DNA from 4 places in the Streptomyces sp. R11 genome. Region 4 is predicted to be linked to each of the others. Evidence: riboswitches for the same ligand, from Rfam matches in the RefSeq annotation. Region 4 holds a riboswitch; each other region holds the start of a gene.
What was found. Region 4 has a riboswitch for cobalamin ahead of AB5J55_RS34360 (ABC transporter substrate-binding protein). Riboswitches for the same ligand answer to the same signal wherever they lie in the genome.
Positions count from the first base shown of each region.

Region 1: it holds a riboswitch for cobalamin, as region 4 does, so the genes downstream of both, AB5J55_RS12420 (prenyltransferase/squalene oxidase repeat-containing protein) here and AB5J55_RS34360 (ABC transporter substrate-binding protein) in region 4, are expected to answer to the same signal.
Region 2: it holds a riboswitch for cobalamin, as region 4 does, so the genes downstream of both, AB5J55_RS28230 (ribonucleoside-diphosphate reductase subunit alpha) here and AB5J55_RS34360 (ABC transporter substrate-binding protein) in region 4, are expected to answer to the same signal.
Region 3: it holds a riboswitch for cobalamin, as region 4 does, so the genes downstream of both, AB5J55_RS09345 (cobalamin biosynthesis protein) here and AB5J55_RS34360 (ABC transporter substrate-binding protein) in region 4, are expected to answer to the same signal.

Region 1 is NZ_CP163432.1:2,731,872-2,734,062, forward strand. Features, by position in the region: gene AB5J55_RS12415 (alpha/beta fold hydrolase) at 1-617, opposite strand, end outside; cobalamin riboswitch at 1,168-1,299, shown strand; gene AB5J55_RS12420 (prenyltransferase/squalene oxidase repeat-containing protein) at 1,417-2,191, shown strand, end outside.
Region 2 is NZ_CP163432.1:6,082,628-6,084,818, reverse strand. Features, by position in the region: gene AB5J55_RS28240 (ATP-binding protein) at 1-378, opposite strand, end outside; gene AB5J55_RS28235 (GNAT family N-acetyltransferase) at 535-1,041, shown strand; cobalamin riboswitch at 1,060-1,234, shown strand; gene AB5J55_RS28230 (ribonucleoside-diphosphate reductase subunit alpha) at 1,358-2,191, shown strand, end outside.
Region 3 is NZ_CP163432.1:2,047,211-2,049,401, forward strand. Features, by position in the region: gene AB5J55_RS09335 (anion permease) at 1-208, shown strand, start outside; gene AB5J55_RS09340 (hypothetical protein) at 261-482, shown strand; cobalamin riboswitch at 598-740, shown strand; gene AB5J55_RS09345 (cobalamin biosynthesis protein) at 841-1,782, shown strand; gene AB5J55_RS09350 (cobyric acid synthase) at 1,779-2,191, shown strand, end outside.
Region 4 is NZ_CP163432.1:7,458,463-7,460,653, forward strand. Features, by position in the region: gene AB5J55_RS34355 (methylmalonyl-CoA mutase family protein) at 1-953, opposite strand, end outside; cobalamin riboswitch at 1,095-1,276, shown strand; partial or broken gene AB5J55_RS34360 (ABC transporter substrate-binding protein) at 1,336-1,740, shown strand; gene AB5J55_RS34365 ((2Fe-2S) ferredoxin domain-containing protein) at 1,868-2,191, shown strand, end outside.

The DNA.
Region 1 (2,191 bases), 4.7 Mb from region 4:
AAGTGCCGGATGCCGCCATGTCCCACCACTAGCCTGTCGGCCGCCGGCATCTCCGGGGTTAGCCAGGTCAGCAGTGATTCAGGGTTGTCCCTGATGGCATCCGCGTTGCTGGCCAGGTTCGCCCTGAGGCGATCCAGACATGCCGCGGAGCCGTCGCTGAGTGCCTCGGAGGCGGTCTTGTAGGCGTCGATGTTGGATTGGGCCATCCCGTCATACCAGTCGAGCCCGTCGGCATCTGGCGGCGCGATGCTGACCAGCGCGGCAGCACTGGCCACCCGGTCCTGGAGCAGCGCCGCGCAGGCCAATGCATGCGGCCCGCCACCAGAACGGCCGAGCACGGAGAACGGTCCGAGATTCAGGTGGTCGGCGATGGCCTGCACATCCGCCGCAGAATGACGCACAGTGCGGCCTTTTAACCGATGCGACTCCCCGTACCCTGGCCGGTCATAGGAGATGAGCCGAATACCCAGTTTGTAGAGAACGCTGGTACGTGGACGCGGCCCGACCCTGCTGCCCGGAGTGCCATGCAGCAAGAACACCGGGTGCCCCTTCGGGTCCCCCGACGTCTCGAAGAAGAGCAGCCTCTTGCCGTCGCCGCTCTTGACACTTCCCAACACCAGGTGTGCCTCCCGTCGCCAGCGCCGCGGCCGCCCGGAGCAGGACCCAGAGAACCAGCATCCCGCCCGTCAGGGCGCCAGTCGACACACAAACCAGCCGTCATAGCGACGGACCAAGGGTTTTCCGTAAGACGCAATGCCACGGGGTGACGGTTGCGCGTCCCGTAGGGCCGCTCGCACCGACCAAACGGTAGAGGATTCGCACCCTCCGGCAGGTCATTCCAGCCACACCGATAGCCATTCGGCGCAAAATGCATGTTTGGTTTGACACTTCAGTGATCACAACGCCCCAGGGCGGCGATCACGCAGACCGAGGGCAGTACCCACATGATGGGGCCACCCGACCCGCCGCGCATCCTGACGTCGGGTGATACCGGTCCGTCCGCGAGGAAGGACCGACGCCATGGCCGGGATCATGCACACGCCCACGGCGAAGCCCGGCAAACCGGTCGACGTCCATGGGCGAAATCCAGCCGAACCGGCCGCCCTCAACCTCGCTCGACACCGAACCACCGCCGCCGCCCACAGCCCCCTCTCAGCCCCCGCCTACCCCCGGGTAGAGTGTCGCCGTCGTCATCACACCCGTACGGGGGAAAGCCGGTGCAAATCCGGCGCTGACCCGCAACCGTGAACCGGTCGTCGAAGGCCGGTGAGCCGGATCGCCGCGTACGGGACAGTGACCGGCTCACGTGCACCGGCAGCCTGCCGGAGCGCGGCACCGTCGAGGTATACGGAGCCGAGCCGCCGGGGGTTTTCCCTGTGCTGCCCGGTTCCCCTTAGGGAAGGGCACCCGCCGATCATGTACGTCCGCCGCAGCGCAGCGGCCCTGGCCGCCACCGTCGTGATCGGCGCGGCCGCGCCCGCCGTAGCCGCCGACCCGACCCCCTCCACGTCGCCGTCGCAGGCGTACCCCGCCGAGCTGTACGGCGACTCCGACCCCACGTACGACGGCGTCTGGCGCCAGTCCCTCGCGCTGCTCGCGCAGGACACCGTCGAGGTGAAGCCGGCGAAGGGTGCCGTGGACTGGCTGCTCGGGCAGCAGTGCGCGAACGGGGCTTTCGCGCCCTACCGCGCCGACACGAGCACTGACTGCGGCGCCAAGACCCTGATCGACACCAACAACACGGCCGCCGCCGTGCAGGCACTGGCCGCGCTCGGCGGGCACGACGCCGCGGCCGACAAGGCGGTGTCCTGGCTGAAGTCGGTCCAGAACAAGGACGGCGGCTGGGGCTACACCCCGGGCGGGGCCACCGACGCGAACTCGACGTCGGTCGTGGTCGGCGCGCTGGCCGCCGCGGGCGAGAAGCCGGCGGAGGTCGTGAAGGGCGGGAAGTCCCCGTACGACGCCCTGATCGAGCTCGCCCTGCCCTGCAAGGGCGCCGACGCGGGCGCCTTCGCGTTCCAGCCGGACAAGAAGGGCGGCCTGGCCGCCAACGCGGACGCGACCGCGGCGGGCGTCGTCGGCTCGCTCGGCAAGGGCCTCGTGGTCAGCCCGGGCAAGCAGTCGGACGCGTCCTGCAGCGACGCCGGCTCCGCAACCCCGGAGCGGGCCGCGGCCAACGGCGCCGTGTACC
Region 2 (2,191 bases), 1.4 Mb from region 4:
GGTGGCGGCGAGCGACGCGGCGAGCACCGGGCCGAGGAAGCGCAGGACGGTCTCGAATCCATGATTGCCCTGCCGCCACTTCTCGAAGCTGGTCGTGTTGCTCGAGATCAGGATGTACAGGCCCTCCACCACCCACGCGAGCAAGGCGAGAGCGGCCACCGTCCAGATGGCCCGGGTGACGTTGGTGTAGGTGAACCACCGGCGCCACTTCCTGGGGCGGGTGGTGCCGCCGCGAGCCTCAAGGCGGATCGTCAGCCGGTGCCAATGGGCCACGAACCCCTGCCAGACCCAGGTGCCCGCCCGTCTCGGAGCCAGCGTCGCCATCGGCGCGTTGCGCGGTCGCTTCTTGCCGGGCGGGCGACGGACGACCCTCGTCATCGTTCGTCTCCTTCCGAGAAGGACTCTCGAAACGGAGCGACCGCGGGGCGCCGACACCTATCTCCATGGAAGCACTCCCGGAACTCCCCGCAACCCGGCGGCCCTCGGCGAAAATCCCCAGCCGCCCCCAGGGGTCGGCCCGGCAGACTCGGCCGCATGGACATCCTGATCCGGCAAGCGAAACCCCACGAGTACGCGGCCCTCGGCGAGATCACCGCCCAGGCCTACCTCCAGGACGGCCTCCTCGACTTCGGGGAGAGTGACGAATACCTCGGTGAACTCAAGGACGTGGCCAAGCGCGCGGCCGCCGCCGAGGTACTGGTGGCTGTCGAGAACGGCTTGCTGCTGGGCGGGGTGACCTTCGTCCCGGCCGGTGGCCCCATGGCCGACATAGCCCGCCCGGGAGAGGCCGAGATCCGGATGCTCGCCGTTGACCACACGGCCCGCGGGAGCGGCGTCGGCGAGGCGCTCGTGCGCGCCTGTGGCGACCTCGCCCGCGCCACGGAGGGCTGCGTACGCATCGTCCTGTCGACCCAGCGCACCATGCACGGCGCCCACCGGATCTACGAACGACTGGGCTTCGTCCGCATGCCCGAGCGGGACTGGAGCCCGATCCAGCACCTTGCCGACATCACTCTCCTCACCTACAAGTTGACGCTCTGAAACCAGCACGACACAACATCTGGGGGTGGCGTGGCGGGTGAGCACAAGATGTATGCTCATGCTCGCTGTCGCCGCAGGGGAATCCGGTGCGAATCCGGAACTGTCCCGCAACGGTGTACTTGTGCATGTCTGTTCCCAGGATCGGCGTGCGCAGGAGTCAGTCCGAGGACCTGCCGACAGCGCGCCCGGCCACCCGGCCGGTGCGCCCGACGTCCGGGCCTCGTGGAATGGGCCGGTGGACGCGACGCCGTGTGCGCTCGTGTGCTGCCCCCTGCCCTCGCCGAGGCCCCCGTGCCGAGCGAGGGAGAGCCCCCACGTGACCATCGCGCCAGCAGACCCGGCCTCAGCCGTTCCGACCGTCCCGACGGACGAGGACGCTCCGGGAACCGCCTTGCTGCGGACCCTGACCGAGCTGACCGCCGACCTCCCCGATGCCGACCCCGGCCGGGTCGCCGCCGCCGCGCTGCGCGGCCGGTCCGCGTTCGCGGACGAGGCGGAGCTGCGCGAGCTGGCCACCGAGGCGGCGGCCGGCCTGATCTCCGAGGACCCCGCCTACAGCAGGCTCGCCGCCCGGCTGCTGACCCTCTCCATCGCCGCCGAGGCCGCCTCGCAGGGCGTCACGTCCTTCACCGGGTCGGTCGCGACCGGGCACCGTGAGGGCCTCATCGCCGACCGGACCGCCGAGTTCGTGCGCCTGCACGCGGCCCGCCTCGACGCCCTGGTCGACACGGACGGCGACGACCGCTTCGGCTACTTCGGCCTGCGCACCCTGCACAGCCGGTACCTCCTGCGTCACCCCATCACCCGCAAGGTCGTCGAGACGCCCCAGCACTTCATGCTGCGCGTCGCCGCGGGTCTCGCCGAGGACGACACCGCCCGGTCGGTGGACGAAGTCGCCGCGCTCTACGGGCTCATGAGCCGCCTCGACTACCTCCCCTCCTCCCCCACCCTCTTCAACTCCGGTACCCGGCACCCCCAGATGTCGTCCTGCTACCTCCTCGACTCCCCCAAGGACGAGCTGGACTCCATCTACGACCGCTACCACCAGGTCGCCCGCCTCTCCAAGCACGCCGGCGGCATCGGGCTTTCGTACTCCCGTATCCGCTCCCGGGGTTCGCTGATCCGCGGCACCAACGGCCACTCCAACGGC
Region 3 (2,191 bases), 5.4 Mb from region 4:
GGTGGTCTCCAGCGCCGCGATCTGGAAGATCTCCCGCCGCGAGGTCATCGACCACACCAACGTCAACGAGTCCGACGAGCCGGCCGGCGTGGTGACCACGGCCATGGCCGCCGTGACCCCGCCGCCCGCGGGCACGGCGAGCGAGGACCTCACGGCCACCATCCCGGCCCAGTCCTCGGAGCCGGAGCCTTCGAAGGCCTCCGTCTGACGCACCCGGTCACTCCAGTCACTCCCCCGCACTCACTCAAGAAAGCAGAAGCATGAAGATCGACTGGGCGGCACTCGGCTCCGTCTTCGGCGTCAGCCTCGTGGTCACCGTGGCCCTGGTGGGCCTGTTCACCCTCGGCATCGCGGGCCTGTCCCGGCGCGAACGAGCCGTGGCGCAGGGCGACTCGGCCTCTCTCGCGGTCACGGGAGCGTACGCGTGCTTCGCGGCATGCGCGGCGGCAGTGGCGTACGGCATCTATCTGATCGTCGCCTGACGCACGACGCGCATCACCTGAAACACCCGAGGTGCGGGACGGATCACCGTCCCGCACCTCACTGCTGTGTGGGCCTTCGCACACTCTCCCTTCGCAGGTCAACGGCAAGTTGACGGCCGTTCCAACCCCGTGGTGGACTGCCGGAGCCATGTGCGGCGGTAGGAGAGGAAGCCGGTGTGAATCCGGCGCGGTCCCGCCACTGTCACCGGGGTAGACACCCCCGGGAGCCAGGAACTCTCACCGCCGGTCTCGTCGAACCAGGGCGCGGACACCCTGAGTGAGGACATAACGCGATGCTCGCTTGCCGATCGACATGCAGAACCGGACCCTCGTCTGACTCGACGATCGGCTGACCCCGATGCGTGCCGATCGCGTCTTCGCGTACGGCGCCGCCGCCGGACTTCTCGGTGATCTGCTGCTCGGCGATCCTCGCCGGGGGCATCCGGTCGCCGTGTTCGGGCGGACCGCCGCCGCCGTGGAACGGGTGTTGTGGCGCGACCACCGCGCGTGGGGTGCGGTGCACACCGCCGTGTGCGCCGGTGGCGCCGTGGCGCTCGGTGCCGCGGCAGCTCGTCTCGTACGCACGTCCCCCGCCACCTCCGTCGCGCTGACCGGTGCCGCCACCTGGGCGGTCGTCGGGGGGACTTCGCTCGCCCGGGAGGCCCGGGTCATCGGGCAGGCGCTGGAAGCGGGGGACGTCGAGGCGGCTCGTGCCCGGCTGCCGCATCTGTGCGGGCGGGATCCGCAGGCGCTGGACGCGGACGGGATCGCGCGGGCGGTCGTGGAGTCCGTTGCCGAGAACACCTCCGACGCGGTCGTGGGGGCGCTGGTGTGGGGCGCCGCGGCAGGCGTTCCCGGGCTGGTCGGGTTCCGGGCCGTGAACACGCTCGACGCCATGGTGGGGCACAAGTCGCCCAAGTACCGGCGATACGGCTGGGCTTCGGCGAGGCTCGACGACGTGGCGGGGTGGCCGGGGTCGCGGCTGACCGCCGTGCTCGCAGCCGTCGCCGGAGGTGACCCCCGTGGGGCGGTACGAGCCTGGCGCGCCGACGCGGGCAAGCACCCGAGCCCCAACGCCGGGCCCGTGGAGGCCTCGTTCGCGGGGGCGCTCGGGGTGCGGCTGGGCGGGACGCTGTCGTACGGCGGACGGGTCGAGCACCGGCCCGTGCTGAACGGGGACGGGCGGGCCGTCGGCACGCAGGACATCGAACGGGCCGTACGGCTGTCGAAGCGCGTCGGTTGGCTGGCGCTCGGCGTCTGTGTCGCCGCGCGCCGCATCGTGAAGGGGCGTACCTCATGACGGGCGGTGGTCTCCTCGTCGCCGGCACCACATCCGACGCCGGCAAGAGCGTCGTCACCGCCGGGATCTGCCGGTGGCTGGTACGGCAAGGAGTGAAGGTCGCGCCGTTCAAGGCGCAGAACATGTCCCTCAACTCGTTCGTCACGCGTGAGGGTGCCGAGATCGGGCGGGCGCAGGCGATGCAGGCACAGGCGTGCCGGGTCGAGCCGACCGCGCTGATGAATCCCGTGCTGCTCAAGCCCGGTGGGGAACAGAGCAGTCAGGTCGTGCTGCTGGGCAAGCCGGTGGGTGAGCTGAGCGCACGCGGCTATCACGGCGGGCGGCAGCAGCAGTTGCTCGGGACCGTGCTCGACTGTCTCGCCGAGTTGCGGGGCACGTATGACGCGGTGATCTGTGAGGGAGCCGGCTC
Region 4 (2,191 bases):
ATGTTCACCCAGGGGTCCCGGCGCGTCATCATCACCGGCGAGGTGACGGCATGCTGCACCTGAGCGCTGGGCGCCCCGCAGACCTCGGTCACTCGCGCCCACAGCCGGCGCGCGGCGCGCAGCTTGGCGATCGTCAGGAACTGGTCGGCGGTGGCCGCGTAGCGGAACTCCAGCTGCGCACACGCCTGTTCGGCGGTCAGCCCCGCCTCGGTGAGGTCGCGCAGGTACGCGACACCGGTCGCCAGCGAGGAGCCCAGCTCCTGGGCGGCCGAGCCGCCTGCCTCGTGGTACGGCAGCGCGTCCACGGTCAGCGCCCGCAGCCCCGGGTACTCCTCGGCGCACAGCCGCGCCAGCGAGGCGACCGGCGCGAACTCCGAGTTCGTGCCCGTACGGGCCTCGTGGCCGAGCGGGTCGGCGCCGAGGTTGCCGCGCGCCGCCTCCTTGGCGACGCCCCGCTCCTCGTACTGCCGCAGCAGCTCCCGCGCGGCGGGCTCCACGTCGGCGCCGGCGTCGAGGACGACAGGGGCCAGGTCGAGGTAGACGCCCTCCAGGGCGCGGCCGAGCGACGACACCGGGATGCCGCCCTCGCCGAGGACCAGCCAGAGCGAGGTGACGCCGTTCTCCAGGTCCGCGAGCACCAGGCCGTCCGTGAGCGCCGTGTGCCGCTGCCGCAGATCCCAGCCGCCCGCCGTGTTGCCCTCGGCGCGACCGCCGCGGATGAACGGGGCGAATCCGGGCAGACCGGAATCGGGCGCGGCATCGTGCGAGGTGTACAGGGGGCGGGTGCGCAGCCCGTCCTCCAACGCAGTGGACAGGGCGTCTTCCGCAGCCGGGCCCGAGACGTCCTTGCCCGACTTGCGCAGCACGCCTTCCACCAGGCGTTGCCATTGCTCATGGGTTGCGTCAGGGAACTCGGCGGCCAGCGAGAGCCCGTCGTCAGGCAGGACCGTCATGCTCGGATGCTAGGTCAGATCATCAAAGGAGCAGCAGGGGGCACGGCTGTGACCTTGCCCTCTTCCAGATTGTGACCTGGGTCTCCGCGTCCCGTTGGGCCTAGGGGCGACCGCTCGAACGACCCGGCCGCAAGCGGGGCTTGATAGCCTCTGAGGGCCAGTCGAGCCACACCCGAGGCCAGGGAATCCGGTGCGAATCCGGAACTGACGCGCAGCGGTGAGGGGGACCGGCGGGGCACAGACGCACGCCACTGGGAGACCGGGAAGGCGCCCCGTCGGGACGAACCCGAGTCCGAAGACCTGCTGGCACCTCCACGCCCGCGCGCGGAGGACGTCCGTAGGCCGGGCTCCGCGTACGAGCCCCGACAACCGAGGCACGCCTGTGTACCGTCTTGCCCTCCGTCCCGCTGCCCTGCTGCTCGCGCCCGCCCTCCTGCTCACCGCGTGCGGCGGCTCGGGAAGCGGCAGCGCCGAGGACACCGGGAAGTCCGCCGCCGCGGGCTACCCCCTCACCCTCGACAACTGCGGCCACAAGGTCACCCTGAAGTCGCCCCCGAAGCGGGCCGTGTCCCTCAACCAGGGCACCACGGAGATCCTGCTCTCCCTCGGCCTCGCCGACCGGGTGGCCGGCACGGCGACCTTGACCGACCCGGTGATGAAGGGCCTGGAGAAGGCGAACGCCTCCGTGCCGCGGCTCGCGGACAACGCGCCCTCCTTCGAGAAGGTCCTGGACGCCGAACCCGACTTCGTCACCGCCTCCTTCGTCTCCACCCTCGGCGAGGGCGGCCCGTCCGAGGTCCTCACACCGGCGCTCATCGAGCAGGTCTACGGCGTCCGCACCGAGGTCACCGACGACCCCGGCCACCCGGTGATCCGCTTCCTGCGGCCGGCCGGCCCCGTGGGGCGGTGCTGACGTGCGCACACCCCCGGAACAACCGATACCCAGCCGGATCGTGGTGTGCAGGGACTGCTGCTGCGGGACCCCGAAGGTGCCCGGAGTCGATCACGCCCAGCAGAGCGCGCGACTCGCCGAGAACGCGCCCGTGCGCATCTCCGACTGCCTCGGCGTGTGCGAACACGCCAATGTGATCGTCGTCCAGCCCTCCGCCGCAGGCCGCGCCGCGGGCGGCCGTCCCGTCTGGCTCGGCCTCGTCAACGACCCCGAAGCCACCGAGGACATCATCACCTGGGTCAGGGCCGGCGGCCCCGGCGTCGCTCCCTGTCCCGACGTGCTCGAC